Regions from separate parts of the Streptomyces sp. BK79 genome, predicted to be linked through region 2. Evidence: riboswitches for the same ligand, from Rfam matches in the RefSeq annotation. Region 2 holds a riboswitch; the other holds the start of a gene.
What was found. Region 2 has a riboswitch for cyclic di-AMP ahead of ACFIF2_RS27655 (peptidoglycan DD-metalloendopeptidase family protein). Riboswitches for the same ligand answer to the same signal wherever they lie in the genome.
Positions count from the first base shown of each region.

Region 1: another riboswitch for cyclic di-AMP. It lies ahead of ACFIF2_RS14335 (transglycosylase family protein); the one in region 2 lies ahead of ACFIF2_RS27655 (peptidoglycan DD-metalloendopeptidase family protein).

Region 1 is NZ_JBHVOC010000010.1:30,840-45,098, reverse strand. It holds gene ACFIF2_RS14380 (N-acetyltransferase) at 1-727, shown strand, start outside; gene ACFIF2_RS14375 (hypothetical protein) at 771-1,271, opposite strand; gene ACFIF2_RS14370 (N-6 DNA methylase) at 1,460-3,631, shown strand; gene ACFIF2_RS14365 (hypothetical protein) at 3,818-4,507, shown strand; gene pkaE (serine/threonine protein kinase PkaE) at 4,546-6,036, shown strand; gene ACFIF2_RS14355 (SurA N-terminal domain-containing protein) at 6,182-6,829, shown strand; gene ACFIF2_RS14350 (nucleoside triphosphate pyrophosphohydrolase) at 6,906-7,880, shown strand; gene ACFIF2_RS14345 (cytochrome P450) at 7,877-9,202, shown strand; gene ACFIF2_RS14340 (transglycosylase family protein) at 9,347-10,408, shown strand; cyclic di-AMP (ydaO/yuaA leader) riboswitch at 10,592-10,758, shown strand; gene ACFIF2_RS14335 (transglycosylase family protein) at 10,762-11,505, shown strand; gene eno (phosphopyruvate hydratase) at 11,797-13,077, shown strand; gene ACFIF2_RS14325 (septum formation initiator family protein) at 13,173-13,655, shown strand; gene ACFIF2_RS14320 (DUF501 domain-containing protein) at 13,705-14,244, shown strand; gene ACFIF2_RS14315 (exopolyphosphatase) at 14,241-14,259, shown strand, end outside.
Region 2 is NZ_JBHVOC010000024.1:77,256-91,514, reverse strand. It holds gene ACFIF2_RS27685 (roadblock/LC7 domain-containing protein) at 1-263, opposite strand, end outside; gene ACFIF2_RS27680 (ATP-binding protein) at 356-2,239, opposite strand; gene ACFIF2_RS27675 (MBL fold metallo-hydrolase) at 2,654-3,847, opposite strand; gene ACFIF2_RS27670 (carboxymuconolactone decarboxylase family protein) at 4,025-4,609, shown strand; gene ACFIF2_RS27665 (TetR/AcrR family transcriptional regulator) at 4,637-5,257, shown strand; gene ACFIF2_RS27660 (SGNH/GDSL hydrolase family protein) at 5,297-6,082, opposite strand; gene ACFIF2_RS27655 (peptidoglycan DD-metalloendopeptidase family protein) at 6,313-7,263, opposite strand; cyclic di-AMP (ydaO/yuaA leader) riboswitch at 7,267-7,426, opposite strand; gene ACFIF2_RS27650 (tyrosine-protein phosphatase) at 7,850-8,647, shown strand; gene ACFIF2_RS27645 (DUF6126 family protein) at 8,671-8,790, opposite strand; gene ACFIF2_RS27640 (helix-turn-helix domain-containing protein) at 8,787-9,437, opposite strand; gene ACFIF2_RS27635 (aspartate aminotransferase family protein) at 9,539-10,924, opposite strand; gene dxs (1-deoxy-D-xylulose-5-phosphate synthase) at 10,925-12,877, opposite strand; gene hpnH (adenosyl-hopene transferase HpnH) at 12,891-13,913, opposite strand; gene ACFIF2_RS27620 (1-hydroxy-2-methyl-2-butenyl 4-diphosphate reductase) at 13,920-14,259, opposite strand, start outside.

The DNA.
Region 1 (14,259 bases), on a different contig from region 2:
GAGCCTCGCCGAGCGCCCGGAGATGCTGGACCGGGTCCGCGGCATGGCCGACAGCTGGCCCGCGTTCGCCGTCGAGGACCTCTCGGGCAACGCCCACTACCCGCGCATCGCCGTCGAGCTGCCCGAGTACGTGCAGTTCGCCGAGGACGAGTACGGCGAGGTCGTCGCCCACGGCCACAGCGTGCCGTTCGCCCTGCACACCGAGGAACGCGGCACCCTGCCCGCGCGCGGCTGGAGCGAGGTGCTCGTCTGGGCCTTCGGCGACCTGCGCCGCGGCGTCGAACCCGACACCGTGAGCGCCGTCTCCGTCACCGTCGCCCCGCACGCCCAGGGGCGCGGACTGTCCGGCCGCATGCTCGCCGCCATGCGCGACAACGCCCGCGCCCGCGGCTTCCGCGAGGTCGTCGCCCCCGTCCGCCCCAACGCCAAGCACCTCGAACCGCACGCCCCCATCGAGGAGTACGCCCGCCGGCTGCGCCCCGACGGTCTGCCCCACGACCCGTGGCTGCGCGTCCACGCCCGGGCCGGCGCCACCCTCGACTCCGTGGCCCCGGCCTCCATGACCGTCTCCGGCTCGCTGGACGAGTGGCGGCGCTGGACGGGTCTGCCCTTCGACACCGCCGGGGACGTCGAGGTCCCCGGGGCGCTGGTGCCGGTGCGCTGTGAACCGGAGCGCGGGTACGCGGTGTACGTCGAACCCAACGTGTGGATGCGGCACGCCCTGTGACCCACGGTTCGGGCGCGGGGCGTCGGCGTCGGCGCCCGCCGCGTCAGAACTCGCCGTTGCCGAGCAGCTCGCCCTCGGCGTCGTAGACGGTGACGAGGCCGTTCTCGCTCTGCTTCCAGTCGGCGAACGCGGAGGCGATGAGGTTGGCGGGGCCCGTGCCCTCGCCCATGATGCCGCCGGTGAAGTCGGTGTAGACGTCGGCCGCGTCGAGGATGTCGTTCTGCTCCTCGGCGCCCTGCACCTTGGTGACGTGGGAGACCGCGTCCTGCTCGGCCGCCGTGCCGTTCTTCTTCACGAACGCCTTGAACTGGTCGGCCTGGGAGGCCTTCTCCACGGCCTTGTCCTCGGCGGGCTTCGCGTCGCCCTTGCCGTCCGTGCCGCCCTTGCCGTCCGCCTTCGCGCCGCCGGCCTGCTCGCCCGAGCCGACGGAGGTCCGGCTGTCGCTCTTGCCGTCGCCGCTTCCGTCCCCGGAGTTCGCCGACACCGCGCCGATGACGACGAGTCCGACGACGGCGCCCAGCGCGACCTTGGTCTTCATACCCATGGTGGTGTCCCCTCCCCATGCGGCAACCGCCGCCTTCCGGTGGTTGCTCGTTCGCGAGGTCAATAAGACCAGAGCTTGTGAACCGAGTCAACCATGTTCACGGTTTGGTACGTGTACACGCTCGTGAATCGAGGTGAGCATGCCTGCGTCGGTATGCTCGGCTCACGGAAACGACAAGGGGGCCGCCGGTGCAGGACAACGCGACAGAAGTGACCGCCGCCGGGATCGCGCGGCTCGCCGGTGTCGGCCGGGCGGCCGTGAGCAACTGGCGCCGCCGCCACGCCGACTTCCCCAAGCCGGTCGGCGGCACCGAGACCAGCCCCTCCTTCGCCCTCACCGAGATCGAGGGCTGGCTGCGCGAGCGCGGCAAACTCGCCGAGGTCCCCCTGCGGGAGCGGGTCTGGCAGCAGCTCGTCGGCCACCCCGAGGGACCGGTCACCGCGCTCACGCACGCCGGCTGCGTCCTCCTGCTGATCCACGACCGCCCCACCCTCTGGCTGGAGGCGAGCGCCGGATCCGACGAGCGGCTCGCCGCGATGCTCCCCGAGGCGCTGGAGCAGGTGTTGACGCCGCGGTTCGGGACGGCGCCCGGAAGGCGCCGCGGTCGCGGGGGGAGCGGCGAAGGGCCCGTTCACACGGACCGGCCTGTGAAGCCGCCAACGGATGTGAACGCCTCACAGACCGTTCACACCCCACCCCTCCCCACGCGGGCCCTCCCCGCCCCCACCGGGCCCGCCCTGCTCCCCTCCACCCCCCTCCTGCGCGGCACCGCCGAACTCGCCGCCCAACTCGGCGCCCGGCAGACCTTCGAGTTCCTCCTCGGCCGGCACCTCGACGCCAACCCCCGCCAGTACACGCTCACCCCCGCGGACCTCGCCGCCCTCATGGCGGACCTCGCCGGCCCCGCCCGCACCGTCCTCGACCCCGCCTGCGGCACCGGCGCCCTCCTGCGCGCCGCCGCCCCGGACGGCCCCGCCCCCCGCCCCGGACAGGACGGCCAGCGCCTCCACGCCCAGGACGGCGCCCCCGACCTCGCCGCGCTCGCCGGACTCCGCCTCGCCCTGCACACCCGGGCCGGCGTCCGCGCCGCCGCCGGCGACACCCTGCGCGCCGACGCCTTCCCCGAGCTGCGCGCGGACGCCGTCCTGTGCCACCCGCCGTTCAACGAACGCAACTGGGGGCACGACGAACTCGCCTACGACGCCCGCTGGGAGTACGGCTTCCCCGCCCGCACCGAGTCCGAGCTGGCCTGGGTGCAGCACGCCCTCGCCCGCCTGCGCGACGGCGGCACCGCCGTCCTCCTCATGCCGCCCGCCGCCGCCTCCCGCCGCTCCGGCCGCCGCATCCGTGCCGACCTGCTGCGCCGGGGCGCGCTGCGGGCCGTGGTCGCCCTGCCGGTCGGCGCGGCACCGCCGTACAACATCCCGCTCCACCTGTGGGTGCTGCGCCGGCCCGAGCGGGCGCCCGCGCAGCCCGAGGTGCTCCTCGCCGACGTGGGGCGGTTCGCCGGGGAGGGGCGCGGCGGGCCGGACTGGCGGGCCGTGCGGGAGGCCGTACTCGACGCCTGGCGGGACTTCGACCGGGCCGGCCGCCTCGACGACCGGCCGGGCCTGGCCCGTTCCCTGCCCGTCATCGAACTCCTCGACGACGACGTCGACCTCGCCCCCGCCCGCCACCTGCCGCCCCCCGCGGCCACCGACGGCGCCGGACGGCTCACGGACGTGCGCGAGCGCCTCGCCGCCACCCTCCGGCTGACCGCCGACCTCACCCCCGCGGCCGCCGACGCCGCGCGGCCGGCGCCCCGCTGGCCGCTCACCACCGTCGGCGAACTCGCCCGCGGCGGCGCCCTGATGCTGCGCACCGGCACCAACGGCGGCCACGCGCGCGTGCCCGTGCTCACCGACCACGACGTCCTCACCGGCACCGCCCCCTCCGGCACCCTCCCGGAGAGCGACGAGGATCCCGTCCTGACCGAAACCGGCGACGTCGTCGTCCCGGTCCTCGGCGGCGGCTCCGTCGCGCGCGTCATCGACGACGCCTCCGCCGGCGCCGCCCTGGGGCGCAACCTCGTGCTGCTGCGCCCCGAACCCGCCGCGCTCGACCCCTGGTTCCTCGCCGGGTTCCTGCGCGGCACCGCCAACAACCGCCAGGCCAGCAGCTACGCGTCCACCGCCACCCGCCTCGACGTCCGCCGACTCCAGCTCCCCCGGCTGCCGCTCGACGCCCAGCACCGCTACGGAGCCCGCTTCCGCGCCCTCGACGAGTTCGAGCGTGCCCTCAGGCTCGCCGGCCGCCTCGGCGAACAGCTCGTACGCGGCATGTACGACGGACTCACGGACGGCTCGGTGGACCCCGACTGACGGTTCGACCGACGGTTCGACCGACGGCCCGGAGGGAGGTCCGGAGGGCGGGCCGGACACGGGAGGCGACCGGCACGACAACGGTTCGGTACAACCCGGGGCCGCTTGTCCGTGTCGGCCTATACGCTCGACCCCACACTGGTCCGTCCGGTGTACATCCGTCTGATCAGGTTGCCGGGAGAAGTCATGCAGGGCCTGGGCCATGTGCCGCCACCGCCGCCGCGCCGCCCCAGGACCGCGGTGCTGGTCCTGCTGCGCGTGTTCTTCGTGGCCCTGCCCCTGCTGAGCCTTGGCTTCCTCGCCTGGATCTCCACCCTGTACGCGGCCATCGTGACCCGCAGGCCGCGCGACTGGTGGGCCTTCGCCGTGTCGGCCGCCGTCCTCGTGATCAGCTTCAGCCTCCTCCTCACCGACCACACCGACGACTTCAGCACCCCCAACGGCACCGCGGGCATGATCATCCTGCTGCTCAACGCGTGCGCCTGCGCCGGGTACTTCCTGTACGCGGACATCCGGCACCACCAGCCCCCGCGCCACGCCGGCCACCCGCTGCCCGGAGCCCCAGCCCCCGGCTACGGACACCCGCACCCCGCCTACCCCTACGCCCCGGTGCCTCCGCAGACCCCGGCACCGCCGTACCAGGTCACGCTCCCGCAGACCCCGGCCGCACCGCCCGCGCATCCGCAGGCCCCCGCCACCCCGCCCCCGTACGCGCAGACCCCGCACCCGCAGACCCCGCACCCGCAGACCCCGCACCCCGCCCGCATCGACCAGGTCCGCGCCGAACTCGACGAGCTGAGCGACTACCTCCGCAAGCACGACGGCGGCGGCAGCGGCGGCGGCAACGGCACCGGCACCCACCAGGACGGGCGGTGACCGTGGCGGCGGGACGCGTCGTCGCCGGGCGGTACGAGCTGTCCACCCTCATCGGGCAGGGCGGCATGGGCCAGGTCTGGACGGCCTACGACCGGCGGCTCGACCGGCGCGTGGCGGTGAAGCTGCTGCGCCCCGACAAGGTGGCCGGCCAGGAGGCCGACGAACTGCGCCGCCGCTTCGTGCGCGAGTGCCGGGTGACCGCCCAGGTCGACCACCCCGGCCTCGTCACGGTGCACGACGCGGGCAGCGAGGGCGAGGAGCTGTTCCTCGTCATGCAGTACGTCGACGGCGCCGACCTCTCCGACCACCTCGCCGAGCACGACCCGTACCCGTGGCAGTGGGCGGTCGCCGTGGCCGCCCAGCTGTGCGCCGTACTGAGCGCCGTGCACGCCGTGCCGATCGTCCACCGCGACCTCAAGCCGCGCAACGTGATGGTGCGGCAGGACGGCACCGTCACCGTCCTCGACCTCGGTGTCGCCTCCGTCATGGACGCCGACACCACCCGCCTCACCCACACCGGCACCCCCATCGGCTCACCCGCCTACATGGCCCCCGAGCAGGCCATGGGCGGCGCCGTCGGCCCCTACACCGACCTGTACGCCCTCGGCGTCCTCCTGCACGAACTGCTCAGCGGAGACGTCCCCTTCGCGGGCTCGACCGCGCTCGGCGTCCTCCACCGGCACCTGTACGAGCCGCCGCTGCCCGTGCGCCGGCTGCGCCCCGAGGTCCCCGAAGCCCTCGAAGCCCTCGTCCTGCGCCTGCTCGCCAAGGACCCCCAGCACCGCCCCGCCTCCGCCCAGGAGGTCTACGAGCACCTGGCGCTGCTGCTGCCCGCGCGCGGCATGCCCACCGGTGGCCCCCTCGACCCCACCCGCCCCTTCGTGCGCCCGCACGCCCCCTGGCCCGACCGCGCCCGCACCCCGGCGCCCCAGCCCGCCCCCGTCCCGCCCGTCGCCGAGGCCGAGAAACCGGACGTCGCCCGCGCCGTCGACGACGTCAAGCGCCTCCTCGGCGAGGGCCGCATCACCCAGGCCGTCGACATCCTCGGCGCGATCCTGCCCGCCGCCGCCGAACAGCACGGCGAACGCTCCCCGGTCGTACGCACCCTGCGCAAGCAGTACGCGGCCACCCTCATGGACGACGGCCAGTACCGGCGCGCCCTGCCCGAGCTGCGCCGCCTCGCCGACGAGCGCGCCGCCGAGGCCGGCCAGGCCGACCCGCAGTCCCTGCGCCACCGCTACGACGCCGCCCAGTGCCTGGAACAGCTCGGCGAGCCGGCCGCCGCCCTCGCCGAGTACCGCGCGCTGCTGCCGTACTACGAGAACCAGTACGTCGCCGGCGACCCCGATCTCGCCCACGACGTCCGCCGCCGCATCGGCCACCTGCTGCTCGCCCTCGGCGACCGCGCCGCCGCCCACGAGACGCTGGCCCGGCTGCTGCACGACGTGGAGCGCCTGCACGGCCCCGGCCACCCCCTCGCCGCCGAGATCCGCCGCACCCTCCAGTGGCTCGGCCAGGTGCGCGGCTGACGACCACCACCCCGGCCGGGGCGCGGCGGTGCCCGAAGTCCCGGTGAATCGTTGGTCGAATGGGTTGGCCAGAGCCGGGCCACTGCCTACCATCGATCATCGCAAGACTTTGTGCACCGTCGCACAATCTCCTCGGGAGGTTTCCTTGCACCGCCGCCGTCGCACCGCGCTCCTGTTCACCACGGCGCTCGCCGCCGCGGCGCCCCTGCTCACCGCCTGCGGCAACGACGCGCATCCGGGCGCGGCGGCCGTCGTCGGCGACCAGCGGATCACCGTCGCCCAGCTGGAGACCCGCGTCGACGAGGTGCGCGAGGCACAGCGGGCCGCCGTCCCCGACGACGCCCAGTACGAGCAGGTCGTCGCCCGCACCGGCACCCTCACCCGCGACACCCTGCACGGCATGGTCCTCGACCGGGTCCTGCACCGCGCCGCCCAGGACGCGGACGTGACCGTCACCCGCAGGGAGGTGCAGGAGATGCGCGGCGGCCTGGAGGAGCAGGCCGGCGGCGCCGAGGAGCTGGAGACCGTCTGGCTGCAGCAGTACGGCGTCCCGCCCGAGCGCCTCGACGACAACCTCCGTGTCCAGCTGGAGGCCCAGAAGCTCGCCGAGAGCCTCGGCACCGACACCGGCCGGCCCGAGTTCTGGCAGGCCCTGTCCAAGGCATCCGAGAAGCTCGACGTCGACCTGAACCCGCGCTACGGCGCCTGGGACGTCCAGAAGAGCAGCCGCGTCGACACCAAGGTGCCGTGGCTGCGGGAGATCACGGCCGCGCGGACGCAGCAGACGGCGTAACGGTCCTGCGGGGGCGCTCCGCCGCCCCCTGTGGACAACTCACGGGGCCGTCCGCCGGGTGCGTTACGTTCTGATCGTGAACGCAACCACCGCCGACACCGCCCCCGACCCCGGCCGCGTCGTCCTGCTCACCACCAGCCACCGCGTCGCGCCCGGCCTGCTGTCCTGGCCCGCCTGGCAGGCCCTGCGCACCGCCGACCGGGTGCTGTGCGCCGACGGCGCGCACCCGCAGTTGCCGTACCTGCGCGAGGCGGGCATACGGGTCGACGAGACGGCCCCGACCGCGGAGGAACTGGTCGCCGTCTGCGCCGGCGGGCACACGGTGGTGGTCGTGGCGACCGGTGAGGGCGAACCCGCCCTCACCGACGGACTGGCCCGCCTCGCCGGGTCGGGCCGGGTCCCCATGCCGGACCTGGAACTGCTCCCCGCCTCCTACGACCTCCCCGGCGCCCGTCTGCTCGACCTCGTCCAGGTCATGGACCGCATCCGCGCCGAATGCCCGTGGTCCTCGCAGCGCACCCACGAGGGCCTGGCCAAGTACGCCATCGAGGAGGCGTACGAACTCGTCGAGGCGATCGAGGACGGCGACCGCGACGAACTGCGCGAGGAGCTGGGCGACGTACTCCTCCAGGTCGTCTTCCACGCCCGGATCGCCGAGGAGGACCCCGAGGCGCCGTTCTCGGTCGACGACGTGGCCGGCACCATCGTCGACAAGCTGATCCACCGCCACCCGCACGTCTTCGGCGAGGAGACGGCGACCACCCCCGAAGAGGTCCGCGAGCACTGGCTGCGTACCAAGGCCGTCGAGAAGCAGCGCACCTCGGTCACCGAGGGCGTCCCCCTCGGCCAGCCCGGCCTCGCCCTCGCCGCCAAGCTCGCCTCCCGGGTCCGCACCGCCGGCCTCCCGGTCCCGCTGCCCGCCGGCGAGGGCGTCGGCTACGAACTCCTCGCCCTCGCCGTACGCGCCGAGTCCGAGGGCACGGACCCGGAGGCGGCCCTGAGAGCGGCGGCCCGGACGTACCGGGACGCGATCAGGGAGGTCGAGGGGTGAGCGAGCACCCGTCCGGCTCCGGTGGCCGCTCCGGCCAGGGCACCGCACCCGAGCTGTTCACCTGGGAGTTCGCGAGCGACCCCTACCCCGCCTACGCCTGGCTGCGCGAGCACGCGCCCGTGCACCGCACGCGGCTGCCCAGCGGAGTCGAGGCCTGGCTGGTCACCCGGTACGCGGACGCCCGGCAGGCCCTCGCCGAGCCGGGGCTGTCCAAGAACCCGGCGCACCACGACGAGCCCGCGCACGCCAAGGGCAAGACCGGCATTCCGGGGGAGCGGAAGGCCGAGCTGATGACCCACCTGCTGAACATCGACCCGCCGGACCACACCCGGCTGCGGCGGCTGGTCAGCAAGGCGTTCACGCCCCGCCGGGTCGCCGAGTTCGCCCCCCGGGTGCAGGAGCTGGCCGACGACCTCATCGACCGGTTCGCGGGCGCCGGCTCCGCCGACCTGATCCACGAGTTCGCCTTCCCGCTGCCCATCTACGCCATCTGCGACCTGCTCGGCGTCCCCCGGGAGGACCAGGACGACTTCCGGGACTGGGCGGGCATGATGATCCGGCACGGCGGCGGACCGCGGGGCGGGGTCGCGCGGTCGGTGAAGAAGATGCGGGGCTACCTCGCCGACCTCATCCACCGCAAGCGGGCCGCGCTGCCGCCGGAGCCCGGCCCGGGCGAGGACCTCCTGTCGGGCCTGATCCGCGCCTCGGACCACGGTGAGCACCTCACCGAGAACGAGGCCGCGGCCATGGCCTTCATCCTGCTCTTCGCCGGTTTCGAGACCACGGTCAACCTCATCGGCAACGGCACGTACGCCCTGCTCACCCACCCCGAGCAGCGGGCCGGCCTGGAGACGTCCCTCGCCGCGGGCGAGCGCGCCCTGCTGGAGACGGGCGTCGAGGAACTGCTGCGCTACGACGGCCCGGTGGAGATGGCCACCTGGCGCTTCGCGACCCGCCCGCTGACCATCGGCGGGCAGGAGATCGCGGCCGGCGACCCCGTCCTCGTCGTCCTCGCGGCCGCCGACCGCGACCCGGAGCGGTTCACGGACCCCGACACCCTGGACCTCGCCCGCCGGGACAGCCAGCACCTCGGGTACGGCCACGGCATCCACTACTGCCTCGGCGCCCCGCTCGCCCGGCTGGAGGGGCAGACCGCGCTCGCCACGCTCCTGACCCGCCTCCCGGACCTGCGCCTCGCCGCGGACCCGGCCGAACTGCGCTGGCGCGGCGGACTCATCATGCGCGGTCTGCGCACCCTGCCCGTGTCGTTCACCCCCGCCCCGTCCCCGGCGGACAGCGGCGCGCCGCCGACGCAAAAGTGACACGCGCTCAACTCTGTGATCTTCACGTGATCTGCGCGGCATGAACTTGTGACAAGCGATCATCTGCCTATACGTTCACGGATCATCGGCGTGGCCTGAGTTTCGGCGCCACCCGATCCCCGTCGTCTCGTGAAAGGTCGTCGCATGCTCTCCGGGAACGGTCGTCACCGCCGCCCCCGCCAGGCACCCGCCCTGGTCGTCGCCGCCGGAGTGACCGGCTCCGCCATCGCGATCCCCCTCCTCGGCGCCACCGGCGCCCACGCGGCCGACGGGGCGAACTGGGACCGGGTCGCCGAGTGCGAGACCGGCGGTGCCTGGAGCCAGAACAGCGGCAACGGGTACTACGGCGGGCTGCAGCTGACGCAGGAGGTCTGGGAGCGGTACGGCGGCCTCCAGTACGCGTCGAGCGCCGACCAGGCCAGTCGCTCCCAGCAGATAAGAATCGCCGAGAAGCTGCACGCCGACCAGGGCATCGCCGCCTGGCCGACCTGCGGTCTGCTCGCGGGGCTGGGCAACGACGCGTCGGTCGTGGGCGGCGGTACGGGTTCGACGGGTGACGGTGCGTCGGAGGAGGCGGACGACGCCTCCGCGACCCCGGCCCCGACGGCGTCCGGGTCGGCCGGCTCGGGCGGCTCCGCCGACTCGGGTGAGCCGGACCGGTCGGGCCGGTCGTCCGGGGCGGCGGAGCCGACCGCCGGGGCGTCGTCCTCCCCCTCGTCCTCCGCCTCCTCGTCGGCCGGTCAGAACGAAGGGGCCACGTCCGACACGCCCGATACATCCGACACGTCCGACCCCGCGGCCGGCGCCGGCCGCGAGGAGTCCGCCGGTTCGTCCGCGCCCGTCACCAAGGGCGATGAATCGGACAAGGCGGGGCAGAGTGACGGTTCTTCGTCCCTCACCGGCACCGGCGAGTCCGGCGCGGGCAAGCATCGCGGCGGCAGCGCCGACGAGGGCCCGGTGGACGGCCGTACGGCGGAGTCGTCGGGGCGGCACGCCTCGCGTGACGAGGGCGGGGCGCGGGAGGCCGTCGACGGCGCCTACACCGTCCGCTCCGGCGACAGCCTGTGGGGCATCGCCGACTCCCTTGAGGTCGACGGCGGGTGGCGGTCGCTGTACGCGGGCAACAAGGACGTCGTCGGTGTCGACCCCGACCACATCCTGCCCGGTCAGACGCTCACGGTCACGGGCGAATCGGGCGAAAAGTAGGGGGAGTTCACGTCACGGTTCGAGACTGTATGTCCGTTTTGGATCACGTGAGATATAGGTCTCAGAAGCCGTGATCGTCTTTGAAAATCCGCGGCGCGCGTGTCTACGGTCGTGACCGCTCGCCATCGCGGGCCCCGGCTGCCGCAACGCCGAATCCTGCCAGCGGCCGTCCGGGAACAGTCGTCGCGTCAAGCGCCGAAGGCAGGAGCGGGGGACCCAAGGTAAGTGCCGCACCGGGCAGTTGAGCCGGAGCGGCTAGGGGTGGAGCCGAGTTCCGCGAGGAACCCGGCCGGGCAACTCAACCGGCCCGAACCCGACAGCTCACCTCGCAGGCGTCGGTGAGGGGATCAACCATGCTGTTTTCCGGCAAGGGCAAGCACCGCCGCCCGTCCAAGGCCACCCGTGTCATCGCCGTCGCCGGCGTCACCGGTGCCGCCGTCGCCGCCCCGCTGATGGCGGCCGGCAACGCCTCCGCCGCCACCGCCTCCGAGTGGGACGCCGTCGCCCAGTGCGAGTCCGGCGGCAACTGGTCCATCAACACCGGCAACGGCTACTACGGCGGTCTGCAGTTCTCCGCCTCCACCTGGGCCGGCTACGGCGGCACGCAGTACGCCGCGACCGCCGACCAGGCCAGCAAGGCGCAGCAGATCGAGATCGCCGAGAAGGTGCTCGCGGGCCAGGGCAAGGGTGCCTGGCCGGTCTGCGGCACCGGCCTGTCGAACGCCGCGTACACCGGCGGTGGCTCCACCGAGAGCCAGGACAGCGGTTCCTCGCAGAGCTCCGACAGCTCCGGCTCCGACAGCTCCTCCGGCTCGCAGAGCCAGAGCAGCGGCTCCACCGCCGACCGCTCCGCCGAGCAGAAGGCCTCCCGCTCCGACGAGCGCCCGGCCGCCAAGAAGGAGACCGTCACCACCCCGACCGGCCAGAAGGTCGAGAAGGGCGACGGCGAGTACAAGGTCGTCAAGGGCGACACCCTCAGCTCGATCGCCGAGGAGCACGACGTCAAGGGCGGCTGGGCCAAGCTGTTCGACCTGAACGACGACATCGTCGACGAGGCCGACCTGATCTTCCCGGGCCAGCAGCTGCACCTCAAGTAAGCGGCGGCCTCGCGACTCCCGCCCCGGTGCGTGTTCCCCCGTACGCACCGGGGCGGGTTTTTCGTGCCCTCGCCCGGCGCCCGACCGCGCACTTGATCGCGTACGGGTTTCCACGGGTTTCCGGGAACGTCTTTGTTTCGTTCGGAAACAATTTACTCTCGGTTCTGTCCATCGGGTGGGCGATCGGCTGGCCGATCGCCCGGAGCCGGTTAGGCTCGGTCCCGCAGAGCCGCCGCGGTCCAGCGGACCCGCGCGTCACACCGAAGCGTCACATTGAAGAAGGAGATGCTCGTGCCGTCCATCGACGTCGTCGTAGCCCGGGAAATCCTGGACTCCCGAGGCAACCCCACGGTCGAGGTCGAGGTCGGCCTCGACGACGGCAGCACGGGTCGTGCCGCCGTTCCGTCCGGTGCCTCCACCGGTGCCTTCGAGGCCATCGAACTCCGTGACGGCGACACCAACCGCTACCTCGGCAAGGGCGTCGAGAAGGCCGTCCTCGCCGTCATCGAGCAGATCGGCCCCGAGCTGGTCGGCTACGACGCCACCGAGCAGCGCCTGATCGACCAGGCCATGTTCGACCTGGACGCCACCGACAACAAGGGCTCGCTCGGCGCCAACGCCATCCTCGGCGTCTCGCTCGCCGTCGCCCACGCCGCCTCCGAGGCCAGCGACCTGCCGCTCTTCCGCTACCTGGGCGGCCCCAACGCGCACCTGCTGCCGGTGCCGATGATGAACATCCTGAACGGCGGCTCGCACGCCGACTCCAACGTGGACATCCAGGAGTTCATGATCGCCCCGATCGGCGCGGAGTCCTTCTCCGAGGCCCTGCGCTGGGGCGCCGAGGTCTACCACACGCTGAAGAAGGTCCTGAAGAACAAGGGCCTGGCCACCGGCCTCGGCGACGAGGGCGGCTTCGCCCCGAACCTCGGCTCCAACCGCGAGGCCCTCGACCTCATCCTCGAGGCGATCAAGGAAGCCGGCTACACCCCCGGCGAGCAGATCGCCCTCGCGCTCGACGTCGCCGCGTCCGAGTTCTACAAGGACGGCTCCTACACCTTCGAGGGCAAGGAGCGCACGGCCGCCGAGATGACCGAGTACTACGCCGAGCTGGTCGAGGCGTACCCGCTGGTCTCCATCGAGGACCCGCTGTTCGAGGACGACTGGGAGGGCTGGAAGGTCCTCACCGGCAAGCTCGGCGACAAGGTCCAGATCGTCGGCGACGACCTGTTCGTCACCAACCCGGAGCGCCTGGCCCGCGGCATCGAGGAGGGCGCCGCCAACGCCCTGCTGGTCAAGGTCAACCAGATCGGCTCGCTCACCGAGACCCTGGACGCCGTCGAGCTGGCCCAGCGCAACGGCTTCAAGTGCATGATGTCCCACCGCTCCGGCGAGACCGAGGACGTCACCATCGCCGACCTGGCCGTCGCCACCAACTGCGGCCAGATCAAGACCGGCGCCCCGGCCCGCTCCGAGCGCGTCGCCAAGTACAACCAGCTGCTGCGCATCGAGGAGATCCTCGACGACGCCGCGGTGTACGCCGGCCGCAGCGCGTTCCCGCGCTTCAAGGGCTGAGCCCGAAGCCGTAGGCAGCGTCGTACGTACGTCCCCGTACCCGGTCCCGTACCGTGTGCGGGGACGTACGCGTGTGCACGGGAGGCGGAGACCAGATGGCCGTGAAGGACCGGGACCGTTTCTCCACCGCGACCAGGATCCGGATCATCGGCGAGCAGACCGCGGCCCGGGTCTACCGCTCGCAGACCAAGCGCCAGGCCCGCCGCTCCCGGCTGACCGGCCGGGCCGCGCTGCTCGCGATGGTGCTCTGCTCCCTCGTGGTGGCGCTCGCCTACCCGATACGGCAGTACGTCGCCCAGCGCGCCGAGATCGCCGATCTCCAGCGGGAGCAGCGCGAGACCCGGGAGCGGGTCGAGGTCCTGCGCGACTTCAAGGCACGCTGGCAGGACGACGCCTACGCCGAGCAGCAGATCCGGCGGCGGCTGCACTACGTGATGCCGGGGGAGACCGGGTTCGTGGTCGTCGACCCGGGCGCGGCCGAGCAGGCCCGCGCCGAGGCCGGCGGCGCCGACCGCCCCTGGTACCGGAACGTCTGGGACGGCGTCGACAAGGCCGACGCCGCCGCCCGCCGGCCGTGAACCGACCGCCCCGGCAGTGACTCAACAGGAAGACCAGCAGAAGACAGTCATGCAGACTCCCCCGCCGACCACCCCGCGCACCGAGCCCACCGACGCGGACGTGGCGGCCTTCAAGCAGCAGCTCGGCCGGCCTCCGCGCGGCCTGCGCGCCATCGCGCACCGCTGCCCCTGCGGGCAGCCGGACGTCGTGGAGACGGCACCGCGGCTGCCCGACGGCACGCCCTTCCCCACGCTGTACTACCTGACGTGCCCCAAGGCGGCCTCCGCCATCGGCACGCTGGAGGCGAACGGCGTGATGAAGGAGATGACCGAGCGCCTGGCCGCCGACCCGGAGCTGGCCGCCGCCTACCGCGGCGCGCACGAGGACTACGTCCGGCGCCGCGACGAGATCGAGGAGCTGACCGGCTTCCCGAGCGCGGGCGGCATGCCGGACCGGGTGAAGTGCCTGCACGTGCTGGTCGCCCACTCGCTGGCGGCCGGCCCCGGCGTCAACCCGCTGGGCGACGAGGCGATCGCGATGCTGCCCGAGTGGTGGCGCAAGGGGCCGTGCGTGACGCCCGGCGAGATCTGCGGGGAGGACGCCCAGTGACCCGGGTCGCCGCCG
Region 2 (14,259 bases):
AGGGTCGAGTCGAGTTCGACGACGACCTGCCGGACGTCACCGCCGTCGCCGAAGCGGACGCCGGCGCTGCGGCCGAGGGAGTACAGGCCGGAGGCCAGGGCCGCCATGTGGTCGGCGCTGTCCGGGTCGAGGCCGTGGACGGACTTGACCAGGCCGTCGCAGGACAGGAGCACCGCGCTGGTGGTGTGCGGCACGCGCTGCACGAGGCCGCTCATCAGCCAGTCGAGGTCGGATACGTGGCCGGTGGGGGCTTCGCTGGCCATGGTGGATCGACTCCTTGGGGTACGAAGGTCTGGGGGAGCGCTGGTCGTGGTGGTGGGGGTGCGCGGGGAGCGGGGGGTGGTCGCGGGGCGGATCATCCGGCCGGGTCCCCGTGGGTCGGTTCCCTGGGCGGTGACGTCGGCTCCGCGGGGGCCGGCTCCCGGTGCTGCTGGGCCTCGGCGAGACCGATGCCGCGCTGGAAGGCCGCCATGAGACCGGGGTCGTGACCGGCGTACTGCTCGGGATCCTGGCGCGGTGCGGGGCCGCCCCGGAGCTGGGGGGCGATGTGTTCCTGGGCGCGGCGGCGGGGCAGCCCGGGCCTGCCCATCGTGCCGCGTACGGCACTGTGGCGCGGTACCGGCGGGGTGGCCGCGTGTTCGGCGAGCACGCCCCGGTCCTCGGCCCGGACACCGGGCACGGCGTCGGCCGGCGTGGGCCGCTCCCCGCGGGCGCCGCGCACGGGCAGCGGTACGGGCGCGCCGCGGTCGGCGCTTCGGGCCGGGACCGACGTGGGGGCGTCGGGGGCGGCCTGGGCGGTCGCGGCGGCCGCGGGTGCGGTGGTTGCCGGCGGGGTCGCGGTGGCCGCGGGCCGGGGCGGCGGTACGGGGGCCGCCGGTACGGGGGCCGCCGGTACGGGGGCCATCGGTACAGGGGCCATCGGTACAGGGGCCATCGGTACGGAGGCCGTCGGTGCGGAGGCCGGTACGGGCACCGGCTCGGCGCCTCCGGTGGGTTCCGCCGGGCGGCCCTCGGCGCCGGGGAGGGCGCCCGGCTCGGCGCCCAGCAGGGCCTGCGGCACGACCAGTACGGCCTGGACACCGCCGTAGATGTTGGTCTGCAGGCGGACGGTGATGCCGTGCCGCTTGGCGAGCTGGGAGACGACGTACAGTCCGATGCGGCCGTCCGCGAGCAGGCGGGCCACGTTGACCTGGTCGGGGTCGGCGAGCAGGGCGTTCATGCGGCTCTGCTCGGCGACGGGCATGCCGAGTCCGCGGTCCTCGACCTCGACGGCGAGGCCCGAGGTGACGAGGTTGGCCCGCATCAGCACCTGGGTCTGCGGGGCGGAGAACAGGGTGGCGTTCTCGACGAGTTCGGCCAGCAGGTGGATGACGTCGGCGACGGCGTGGCCGCGCAGGGTGCCGTCGATCGGGGGGACCAGCCGGACCCGGGAGTACTGCTCGACCTCGGCGATGGCGGAGCGGAGCACCTCGGTCATGTCGACCGGGTGGCTCCACTGCCGGCGGGAGACGGCGCCGCCGAGGACGGCGAGGTTCTCGGCGTGGCGCCGGATGCGGGTGGCGAGGTGGTCGACGTGGAAGAGGCCCTTGAGGAGGTCGGGGTCCTCGATCTCGTTCTCCAGCTCGTCCAGGATGGAGATCTCGCGGTGCACCAGGGACTGCAGGCGCCGGGCGAGGTTGACGAAGACCTCCAGCTTCTGTTCGCTGCCGGCCTGGCTGGAGAGCTGGGCGGCCCGGACGACGGCGGTGACGGCACCGTCGTGGGCGCGGGAGAGGTCGGCGGCGAGCAGTTCGAAGTCGTCCGCGTCGTCCGGGGGTCCGCCGCGCGGCTTGCGCGGGGGCGGCGTCTCTCCGCGTCGCAACGCCTCGACCACGGCGCGCAGATCGCCCTCCTGACGCGCGGTGGCGCGGCGCAGGGCGCCGACGCGCTCGTGCACGGACCGCGCGGCGCGGTCGGCCGCGACGGCGGCGATGGCCACGGCCGCGAGGGTCACCGAGACCGCTCCGGCGAGCATGCCCCACAGGACGAGGCCGGGCCGGACGCCGGTGGACCGGACGGTGAACAGGACGACCGCCGAGGCGCTGAGGGCGACCGCGACGGGCGGCAGCACGGCCAGACGCAGGAGGTGGGGCCGTATGTGGGTCTCGGGCAGCGCGGGGGCGGTGGGTGAGGACGGCCGGCCGTGCCGCCCGCCCTCACGGCGGTCTGCTCGCGCGGCCGGGGCGCGGAGGTGAGACATCGGGGTCCTCGTACTGGTCCGTTGGTCCGTCGGGCCCGGATCGGGCCCTGGTTCGCGCGTGGTGGCGGATGCCACGCGGACACGCGACGCCACGCGGGCACGCGTCGTCGCGGTGTCGACCGAGCGGACCGGGGATCCGGTCTACGTCGCCCGACGGACACTGACAGTAGTCGTCCGCGCATCATGTGCGGTGGGCAGTTGCCAAAGTCCCTCGGACAACGTCCCGCTCTGGTATGAGGCTTCGTACGACAGCCCGATAAGCCGGTGAAGCTTTCGTTCCACAAGCGCCGGAGACCGGTCCGACCCGATCAAGTTCGGTCACCGCGAGTGACGGTGGCGGCCCAACCGTGGGCGGCACCCCCTACGGCGCCGAACGAAGTCTTGACGCGGCAGTCCGCCGCATCCCGGGCGCGGTCACCGCTCCCCCGCCAGGTCGAGATCACCCCTGCCCGTCCCCGCCACGCCCTCAGCACTCCGAAGACGGCGCCAAGGACGCGCGATCGGACCCGATACCGCCCGCCACCACGGGTCCACCGGCAGCTTCCCCGTCGGCTCGAACGGCTCGCCCGGCCGCGGGAACGCCACCGCCTGGCCGGCCTCCTCGGCCGCGTCCTTCGTCCACTCCGCCGGCTCCGCCCACGGGTGCGGCGCCAGGTTGAAGCTCCCCCAGTGGATCGGCAGCATCACGCCGCCCGGAGTGCCGCCGCGCAGGTCGAGGTGGGCGCGTACGCCCTCCTCGGGGGTCATGTGGATGTCGGGCCAGAACTCCGCGTACGCCCCCAGCTGGATCATCGTGGCGTCGAACGGGCCGTGTGCGGCGCCGATGTCCCGGAAGCCGTCGAAGTAGCCGGTGTCCCCGCTGTGGTAGACGCGGTGCTCCTCCCCGGCGACGACCCAGGAGGCCCAGAGGGTGTGCTGGGTGTTGCGCAGCCCGCGTCCGCAGAAGTGCCGGGCCGGGGTGGCGGTCAGGGTGAGGCCGCCGACGCGCGTCGACTCGTGCCAGTCCAGCTCGCGCAGCCGGTCGGCGGACACGCCCCAGCGTTCGAGGTGGGCGCCGACGCCGAGCGGCACGGCGAACAGGGTGTCGGTGCCGGCCAGCGCCTTGATCGTGGGCATGTCCAGGTGGTCGTAGTGGTCGTGGGAGATCACGACGACGTCGACCGGGCCGAGGGCCGCCAGGGGCACCGGGACCGGGTGCAGCCGCTTGGGGCCGGCGAAGGGGACCGGGGAGCAGCGCTCGCCCCACACGGGGTCGAAGAGCACCCGCTGCCCGTCGATCTCGGCGAGCACGCTGGAGTGGCCCATCCAGGTCAGCCGCAGCCCGCCGGCGGGCGGCCGGGCGAGGTCGGCGAGCGTGGTGGCGTGCACCGGGACGGGCCCTCGCGGGGCCCGGCGCGACCGCGCCTCACGGTCGAAGTAGATCTTGGCGAATTCCGTCGCCGACCCGGAGGGCCGGGTCCGGGCGGTGCCGCCGGGATTCTGGAAGACGCCGTCACGGAAGTGCGGCGATCTGCGGATGCGCGCCATGCGCTCGCCGCTCGGGTCCGCGCCGAAGGCCGCGGGCCGCGGCACACGGAGCCCCGGGTTCGGGGAACGGAAACCGGCCACGGTACCTCCAGGTGGAGTAGGTCAGGCTCACATTGTCGTCTCGTCCCGACGTCAGCTCGAACGACCGATGTCACATCAGTGTTCCCTCCGTCCGTCGTACCGGTGAGGGCGCCCGCACCAGCGCCCCGGACGCACACGAACACGACGACACGACCGACGGACAGGAAGGTGGCCCCCATGGCCCGCGTATCCCTCACCCCGCCCCGGACACTCCTCGTCCGCGCCATGGAGTGGTACTCCCGGCGCGCCTACGGCAAGGTCCTCGACCCCGGCAAGGCGCTCGCCCACAACCCGCGCGTGCTCTGGGGCGACCTGCGCTTCGAGCAGTCCGTGGCCAAGTGGAACAGGCTCGACTCCGATCTCAAGGCGCTCGCCGTGATGGCCTCGGCGGCCTCCATCGGCTGCTCCTGGTGCATGGACTTCGGCTACTGGGAGAACGCCGAGCGCGGCATGGACCGGCGCAAGCTCCACGACGTCCCGGTGTGGCGGGAGAGCGACGTCTACACGCCGCTGGAGCGGGACGTCATGGAGTACGCCGAGGCGGTGACGGCGACGCCGCCCACCGTCGGCGACGACCTCGCCGAGCGGCTGCGGGCCCGGCTGGGCGAGCCCGCGTTCGTGGAGCTGACGGCCATGGTCGCCGTCGAGAACCTGCGGTCCCGCATCAACGCGGCGCTCGACCTGACCAGTCAGGGTTTCAAGGACTCCTGCGACCTGCCCGCCGCCGGACCGACGGGAGCGGTGCCGGCCACGACGGACTGAGGACGGCGCCTGTATAGGGTGACGGGCGTGGTGAGAGTCCGGTTGAGCGTCGCCGAGCGGCGCGAGGAGCTGCTGCGCGCGGCGATCGAGCAGATATCGGCGCGGGGCGTGGCGGCGTTGCGGATCGCCGACGTGGCCGCCGCGCTCGGTGTCAGCAACGCGCTGGTGCTCTACCACTTCTCCACGAAGGAGAAGCTGGTCGCCGCGGCGTTCACGTACGCCGCCGAGGAGGATCTCGCCCACCTGCGCAAGCTGCTCGGCCGCCGTACGTCGGCGCTGCGCCGGCTGCGCGCGGCCGTGCGCTGGTACGCGCCGACCGGGCAGGCCAAGGGCTGGCGGCTGTGGATCGAGGGGTGGGCGGTCGCCCTGCGCGAACCGGCGCTGCGGGACGTCACGCGGGAACTGGACCGCCAGTGGAAGGCGGCCCTCGCGGAGGTCATCGCCGAGGGCGTGGCCGCCGGGGAGTTCACGTGCCCCGAGCCCCACGGCACCGCCCTGCGGCTGACCGCCCTGCTCGACGGGCTGGCCGTGCAGCTGACGTCGTACCCGGGCGCGGTGTCCCGGGCGCGGGCCCAGGAGTGGACGGACGAGGCACTCGCCCGGGAACTGGGCCTGGAACGCGAGGCGTTGACGACACGGCCCGGCTGACGGACGACCGCCCGCGCCCTCCCTCCCCCCTCCCGGCCGTCACGCCACCGTCGAGATCCACGTCTTGATGTCGTTGGGCGACAGCGCCCCCTTGGCGGTCACGTGGTCGCCCGACGACTCCCCGCGCAGCCGCCGCCCGATCCACGGGACCAGGTACTCGCGGGCCCACTGCACGTCGTCCCGCCGGACACCGAGGGTGCCGCGCGGCGGCAGCGGGGGCCAGGGCTGGTCCGGATCGGCCGGGACGGGGAGACCGAGTACCTGGCCCGCGCGCAGCGCGACCCGCGTGTGGCCCTCCGGGGACAGGTGCAGCCGGTCGGCGTCCCACGCCCTGCGGTCCTGGACGGTCCGCAGCGACCAGAGGTCGAGCACGGGGCAGCCGTAGCGGTCGGCGACGGCCCGGACGTGCCCGTTGTACGTGGCGATCTTGCCGCGCAGGCGCCGGAGGACGGGCACCGAGCGGGTGTCGAAGCCGGTCGTCACCAGGACGGTGCCGGCCGCTGCGGTCAGCGCCGCCACCGCCCGCTCGAACCGCTCGGCCACCTCGTCGGGGTCGGTGCCGGGCCGGATGATGTCGTTGCCGCCCGCGCAGAACGAGACGAGGTCCGGCGCGAGTTCGACGGCCCTCGGCACCTGCTCCGCCACGATCTGGTCGAGCAGCCTGCCGCGCACGGCGAGGTTCGTGTACGTGAAGTCGCCCTCGGGGCGCCGGTCCGCGAGCAGTACGGCGAACCGGTCGGCCCAGCCGACGAACGCCCCGTCGGGGCCGGGGTCGCCGACGCCCTCGGTGAAGCTGTCCCCCAGCGCCACGTACGACCCGATCACTGCTCTGCTGTCATTCTTCGAATCGTCTGCCACATCGGCCCATGATTCACCTCGGAATGTGACCTACGCGACCGTAGGAATGGGTTGACGGGCGGTGAGAAAAACCACGCCTAAAGTATTCACCAATTCAGGAATACGCCGAAGGCCGGACCCGGGGATCGGGGTCCGGCCTTCGGCGGCACTGGGCCTCAGACGTCAGACGTCAGACGTCAGGCACAAGGCGTCGGACGTCAGAGGGAGACGCCGTGCGAGCGCAGGTACGCGATCGGGTCCACGTCCGAGCCGTAGTCCGGGGTGGTGCGGATCTCGAAGTGCAGGTGCGGGCCGGTCACGTTGCCCGTGGCACCCGAGAGGCCGACCTGCTGACCCGCCGTCACGGACTGGCCGGCGGAGACGGAGAGCGAGGACAGGTGGGCGTACTGGGCGTAGTGGCCGTCGGCGAGCTGGATGACGACCTGGTTGCCGTACGCGCCGCCCCAGCCGGCCGAGACGACCGTGCCGGCGCCGACGGCCTTCAGCGAGGTGCCGGTCGGGACGACGAAGTCCGTGCCGGTGTGGTAGCCGCTGGACCACATGCTGCCGGTCTGGTGGTACGGGGTGCCGACGCTGCCGCCGGGCACGGGCGAGGTGAAGCCGCTGCCGGTGCCGGCGGACTGGGTGCTCGCGTTGGAGGCGTTGTCCGAGGAGGAGGCCTTCGAGGCGTCCGAGGACTTCTCGGCCGGCGCGGCCTTCTCGGCGGCCGGCTTCTCGGCCGGCTTCTCGGCGGCCGGCATCTCCGCCTCGGCGGAGGACGGGGCCGAGGGCTTGGCGGCCTGTCCGCCGAGCACGAGCTTCAGGCCGGGGTGGATCAGCGACGGGTCGGAGCCGACGACCTCGCGGTTGTCCGCGTACAGCTTCTTCCAGCCGCCGTCGACGTCCTGGTCGTCGGCGATCTTCGAGAGGTAGTCACCGCTCTTCACGGTGTACGTCCGCGAGTCCGCGTTCTTCTGGGCGGCGCTCTTCTTCGCCGACGCCGGAACGGACTGCACGGCCTGCTCGGAGACGGACTGCGCGGGAGCGGCGTGGGCGCCGGCGGCACCCATCAGCGGGAGCGCGAGCGCGGCGCCGCCGGTTCCGGCGACGGCTATGGTGCGGGTCAGGCGCATGGCCCTGGTACGGCGGTGCTTACCCTTCGCGGGCATGTCGTTTTCCTTCTCCGGCGCCTGCGAGGTGAGCTGTCGGGTGCGGGCTGGAGATGCCCGGCCGCGCCGAGACGCGGCTTTACCCCAAGCCGTTCCGGGAACCGGAACAGGCAGTCGTACCTGTGGGTCCCCCGCTCCTGCCGTGTACGGGTGGTGAGTGAGTGCGGGCTCCGGTCGGCGGCAGGATTAGGCGTCCGTCCGGATCGGTGGTGAACGTAAGGGACCAGGACGCGCAGCGACAAGCGAGAGGTTCCACGGGCGGGTGTTCCGATTGATCCTTTACGGGAAAGGCCGGTCACCCTCCGTCGATTTACGCAGTGCCGTTTCCGGCAAACGGCCTTGAGAACCGGTCGAATTACGTGAGCATGACCAACAACGCACCGTCACGGGTATGACGCTGCTCACGCGCCACCCCGCCAGCCACTCTTATTCCAGGGCCAGTTGGACGGAAGGTGGCAAGTCGGACAGAAGGCCCAGATGTGGTGCAGTCGGATGTCTCCGACGCCTTGGCCGGAGGTCCGTGCCGTATCGTCGACTCGTGCCCGTCGGCGAGCGGCGTCGGCGGGGCGGAGTGGGAGGAGCCCCCGTGACGCAGCAGGTGCCGTCGACCGAACCCGACCTGGCCGGGGTGCGCAACTTCCGTGACGTGGGCGGGCTGCCGACCGTGGACGGCCGGCGGGTGCGGCAGGGGGTGCTGTTCCGCAGCGGGCACCTGGCTCACGCCACCGGGGAGGACGCCGCGTTCCTGGCCTCGCTGGGCCTGCACACGATCTTCGACTTCCGCAACGCGGCCGACCAGAAGCTCGAGGGTCCGGACGTCGAGCTGCCGGGCGTGCGCAACGTGAACCTGCCGCTGAGCGACCCGGCCGACGGCGCCGAGTTCTGGAAGATGGTCCGCGACGGCGACCTCGACCAGCTGCGCGAGATCCTGGCGGACGACAAGGGCGCCAACCGCATGATCGACTCCTACCGCGCGATCATCAAGGAGCGCACCGCCGAGCACTCCCGGGTGGTGCACGCGCTGGCCGACGACAGCGTGCCCGCCCTGATGCACTGCGCGGCCGGCAAGGACCGCGCGGGCCTGTCGATCGCGATCACCCTGCTCGCCCTCGGTGTGGAGCGCGACGCCATCGTCGAGGACTACCTGAAGTCGAACGCCACGCACCGCCGCTACAAGGTGCGGCGCAGCAGCTCCGCCGCCTCCGCGTACTCGCCCGAGGTCATGGAGCTGCTCAGCCCCCTGTTCGACGCGCGCGCCGAGTACCTGGCGGCGGCGTTCGAGACCGTCGAGGAGACCTGGGGCGGTGTCGACGACTACCTGGAGAAGGGGCTGCGGATCACCCCGCAGACCCGGGAGCGGCTGCGCGAGCGCATGCTGGACTGAGCCCTCCCCCGCTCACGGGCGGGCTACTTGGCCCCCACCTCGAACAGCAGATAGAGGAAGCCGCCGAAGACGTGCCCCAGGGCGATGTAGATGAGCAGTCGCACCCACAGGGCGCGCGGGAACTTGTCCTGGACGGCGCTCATGGCATCTCTCCGGCGGTGAGGTGGTCCGGCGTGGTGGCGGGCCCCAGGCACAGGGCCGCCGACGGGCTCTGCAACAGGGTGTGCACGAAGAGGAGGTCGACCCCGTCGGCGTCCTGGGCGGCGATCCGGTGCGGGGTCAGGGAGTCGAAGTGCGCGCTGTCGCCCGGCCCCAGCCGGTGCACGGTGTCCCCGAGCCGCAGCCGGAGCCGGCCCCGCAGCACGTGGAGCCACTCCTCACCGGGGTGCACGCGCACGATGTCCCCTTGGGAGCCGTGCGGCACATGGACGCGCAGGGCCTGCATGCCGCGGCCGGCCCCGCCCGCCTGCCAGTACGTCCAGCCGCCCGCGAAGGTCGGCTCCATGGCGTCGGCCCGCACCACCGCGTCCCGGTCCGCGGCCGTCTCGCCGAGCAGTTCCGAGACGGTCGTACCGTAGACACGGGCGAGGGAGAGCAGCATCGGCAGCGAGGGCTGGCGCTGCCCGGTCTCCAGCCGGGAGAGGTGGGCCGGCGAGAGCCCCGCGGCACGGGCGGCCGTCTCCAGGGTGAGGGCGGCCCTGCGCCGCAGGGCACGCAGCTGCGGTGCCACGACGGACACCGCGTCCGCCGCCGCGTCCGGCGAGGGCGGACCGGTCTCGGGGGAGGTCATGCCTTCCATTCAGCCCCAGGATTGCCTGCGTGGCAATTTTTTTGCCACAGAGGCAAACCGGCGGAGGCGGGGGCCCGGCGCGTGCCCTCCCCGGCCGCTCCCTAGCGGTTGGCCACCGCCTGCCTCACCAGCGTCTTGCCGAAGTCCCACATCAGCCCGCCCCCTTCGTGCGCGTCGTCCATGACCTCGGTGAAGGCGTCGACGAACCGGTCCGCGTCGTCGCTGTCGATGATCAGCGGCGGGATCAGTTTGATCACCTCGAGGTGATCGCCGGAGACCTGGGTCAGGATCCGGTGGCGTTGCAGCAGCGGCACCACCACCATCTGCGCGAACAGTCCCTTCCGCGCGGCCTGGAGCATCGTCCAGCGGCTGCGCAGCTTGAGGGACCGGGGCCGGCCGAACTCGATCCCGATCATCAGGCCCCGGCCGCGGACGTCGGCGAGCAGCTCGTAGCGGTCGACCAGCTGAGCGAGCCGGGACTTCAGCCGCTCCCCCACCGCGGCGGCGTTGGCCACGATCTCCTCGTTCTCCATCACCGACAGCACCGCGAGCCCGGCCGCCATGGCCTGCGCGTTGGACCCGAAGCTCGCCGAGTGGACCTGTACGCGGTCCATCGAGGAGTACACCTTCTGGAAGATCCAGTCCTTGCCCAGCGTCGCCCCCACCGGCACGTAGCCGCCGGACAGCGCCTTGGCCACGCACACCAGGTCGGGTTCGACGCCGTCCTCGTGCTGGAAGGCGTAGAACTTCCCGGTCCGGCCGAGGCCCGTCTGCACCTCGTCGGCGATCAGCAGCGCCTTGTGCCGGTGCAGCAGGTCCTGGGCGGCGCGCAGATAGCCGGGCGGGGCCTCGTGCACGCCCTTGCCCTGGATGGGCTCCACGATCAGCGCGGCCACGTCGCCCCTGCCCAGTTCCCGTGCCAGGGCGTCCAGGTCGCCGAGGGGGACGGCGGTGTCCGGCAGCAGCGGCGCGAAGCCCTCGCGGAAACCGTCCTCGCCGTTGACGGACAGCGAGCCCGTGGTCAGCCCGTGGAAGGCGTGCGTGCAGTACAGGATCCTCGGCCTGCCGGTCGCGTACCGGGCGAACTTGAGCGCGGTCTCGACCGCCTCCGTGCCGCTGTTGCCGAAGAAGACCCGGTCCAGGTGCGGACTGTAGGAGAGCAGCCTCTCGGCGAGCAGTCCGGGCAGCGGCGGGCAGTCGAAGCGGGTCAGGTCGGCCAGCGAGGCGTCGAGGACGTCGTGCAGCGCCTTGCGGACGACGGGGTGGTGGCGGCCCAGGCCCATCACCGCGAACCCGGCGAGCATGTCCAGGTAGTCGTTGCCGTCCGCGTCCCAGAAGTGCGCGCCCTCGGCCCGCTCGTAGACCTTGTCGAAGCCGATGGTGCGCAGCATGCGCGGCAACTGGTGGTTGAGGTGCCTGGCGTGCAGCTCGTACCGCTCGGCTCCGCGCTCGGCCAGGAGCGCGGTGAGGTCGAACTCCTTGGTCATTCAGTTCTCTCCTTGCGCTGGCATGACGATCCGCCCGTCCCTTGCCTGTTCCCCGTCCCTTGCCTGTTCCCCGGCCCCCGCCTGTTCCGTGGCGGCCAGGCTCGCGCTGATCCGGCCGGCGATCTCGACCGGGGTGAGGCCGATGTCGGCGAGCACCTCGGCGCGCTTGGCATGGGCGAGGAACCGCTCGGGGATGCCGAACCGGCGCACGGGCACGTCGACGTCGGCGTCCTCCAGCGCCAGCGCCACCGCCGAACCGACCCCGGCCGCACGGCTGTTGTCCTCGACGACGGCCACCAGGCGGTGCCGGGCGGCCAGGGGCGCGAGCGCCGGATCGACGGGTTTGACCCAGCGCGGGTCGACGACGGTGCAGCCGGTGCCGCGGGCTTCGAGCAGCTCGGCGGCCCGCAGGCAGACGGGTGCCATCACACCGACGGCCACGAGCAGCACCTCGGGCCGGCCCGCGGCGTGCAGGACGTCCAGGCCGCCGACCCGCTCCACGGCCGGTACGGCCGGTCCGGCGGACTCCTTCGGGAAGCGCACCAGCGTCGGCGCGTCGTCGACGGCGACCGCCTCCCGCAGCTGGGCGCGCAGCTGGTCGGCGTCGCGCCGCGCGGCGATGCGCAGTCCCGGGACGACCTGGAGGACGGACATGTCCCACATGCCGTTGTGCGAGGGTCCGTCGGTGCCGGTGACCCCGGCCCGGTCCAGGACGAAGGTGACGCCGCAGCGGTGCAGGGCCACGTCCATGAGGAGCTGGTCGAAGGCGCGGTTGAGGAAGGTGGCGTAGACGGCGACGACCGGGTGGAGGCCGCCGGTGGCGAGGCCGGCCGCGGACACGGCGGCGTGCTGCTCGGCGATGCCGACGTCCCAGACCCGGTCGGGGAACCGCTCGGCGAAGGCGGCGAGGCCGACCGGGTGCAGCATGGCCGCGGTGAGCGCCACGACGTCGTCGCGTTCCTCGCCGATGCGGACGATCTCCTCGCCGAACACGGAGGTCCAGGACGGCGCGTCGGCGGGAGTGAGCGGCGCGCAGGTGAGCGGGTCCATGGCGCCGACGGTGTGGAAGTGGTCCTCCTGGTCGCGCAGGGCGGGTTCGTAGCCGCGGCCCTTCTCCGTGAGGCAGTGCACCAGCACGGGCCCGTGGAAGCGCTTCGCGCGCCGCAGCGCCGACTCGACGGCCCCGAGGTCGTGCCCGTCGATCGGGCCGACGTACTTCAGTCCCAGGTCCTCGAAGAGGCACTGGGGCGCGAAGGCGTCCTCGAAGCCCTTCTTCGCGCCGTGCAGGGCCTCGTGGACGGTGGTGCCGGCCACGGGGGTGCGCTGGAGGACGTCCTTGCCCCAGGCCGGCATCCGCTCGTAGCCGTCGGTGGTCCGCAGCGTCGCGAGGTGGTTGGAGAGGCCGCCGATGGTCGGGGCGTAGGAGCGCTCGTTGTCGTTGACGACGATGATCAGCGGCCGCTCCCCGGCGGCCGCGATGTTGTTCAGCGCCTCCCAGGCCATCCCGCCGGTGAGCGCGCCGTCGCCGATGACGGCGACGACGTGACCGTCCTCCCCCCGCACCTGGCGGGCCTTGGCGAGGCCGTCGGCCCATCCGAGCACGGTGGAGGCGTGGCTGTTCTCGATGACGTCGTGCTCGGACTCCTCGCGCGACGGGTACCCGGACAGCCCGCCCTTGCGGCGCAGCTTGGAGAAGTCCTGGCGTCCCGTCAGCAGTTTGTGCACGTAGGTCTGGTGGCCGGTGTCCCACAGGATGCGGTCGGCCGGTGACTCGAAGACCCGGTGCAGGGCGACGGTGAGTTCCACCACCCCCAGGTTGGGTCCGAGGTGTCCGCCGGTGCGGGCGACCGCGTGCACCAGGAAGTCACGTATCTCGTCGGACAGTTCGCCGAGCTCCGCCTCGGTCAGCGTCTTCAGGTCGCGTGGTCCCCGGATGCTCTCCAGAATCGTCACGCTCGGGGCCCCCTCACTCCCGGTTCGAGGAGACGGTCTCGCGCATGGCGCGCAGGGACTCCTTGAGGGAGCCCATGGTGGCCAGGACGGCGGTGGGCTCGTAGCCGCAGTGCGCCATGCAGTTGGCGCACCGCGGGTCCTTGCCGCGGCCGTACTTGTCCCAGTCGGTGTCCTCGATCAGCTCCCGGTACGTCGGGACGTACCCGTCGCTCATCAGGTAGCAGGGGCGCTGCCAGCCGAAGAGGGAGTAGTTCGGGATCGCCCACGCGGTGCACGGGAAGTCGACCTTGCCCTCGAGGAAGTCGAGGAACAGCGGGGAGTGGTTGAGCCGCCAGCGGGCCCGGTTGCCGCCCGAGAACGCCTTCTTGAACAGCTCGCGGGTCTGCTCCACCCCCAGGAAGTGCTCCTGGTCGGGCGCCTTCTCGTAGGCGTACGCGGGCGAGATCATCATCTCGTCGACCTTGAGGTCGTCGTTGAGGAAATTGAGGACCTCGACGATGGTCTGCGGGGTGTCGGTGTTGAAGAAGGTCGAGTTGGTGGTCACCCGGAAGCCGCGCCGCTTGGCCTCCTTGATGGCCTCCACGGCCTCGTCGAACACGCCCTCCTTCGCCACGGACTCGTCGTGCCGCTCGCGCAGTCCGTCGATGTGCACCGCGAAGGCGAAGTACGGCGACGGCTTGAACTTGTCCATCTTCTTGCGCATGAGCAGGGCGTTGGTGCAGAGGAAGACGTACTTCCTCTTGGCCACCAACTGGCGGACGATCTCGTCGATCTGAGGGTGCATCAGCGGCTCGCCGCCGGCGATGGAGACCATCGGCGCACCCGATTCGAGCACCGCCCCCACGGCCTGCGCGACCGGCATGCGCTGCTTGAGCACGCCGGCCGGGTGCTGGATCTTGCCGCATCCCTCGCACTTGAGGTTGCAGGCGAAGAGCGGCTCCAGCTCCACGATGAGCGGGAACTTGTCCCGTCGGCGGATCTTCTGTTCGGCCAGGTATGTAGCGACCTTGATGGACTGGCGCAGCGGCATGGCCATCTGGGCTCACCTCCGGGGGAGCGGCAAAGAACGGTGCCATTCGAAGAATGCGGGAAGAACGGATCGAAGGACGCGGAAAGCCGATATTCCACCGCGCACCGTGCCGATCCGGACGAGTTCGTGTTCTGGAGCGTCCACGACCACCCGGACGGCCGCAACCGGGCGCTCGCCCGTCCGGACGGCGCTCAGGAGCGTGGCCGCGGACTCCATGTCGACGGCGATCGCGCCGGTCGCGAGCAGGGCGGCGCGCTCGGGACCGCGCACGACGTGGTCCGAGCCGGTCAGCGGCCCGGTGTGGACGGTACGGCCGGGCACGGCCCGCGTGATCTCCTTGACCAGCCGGTCC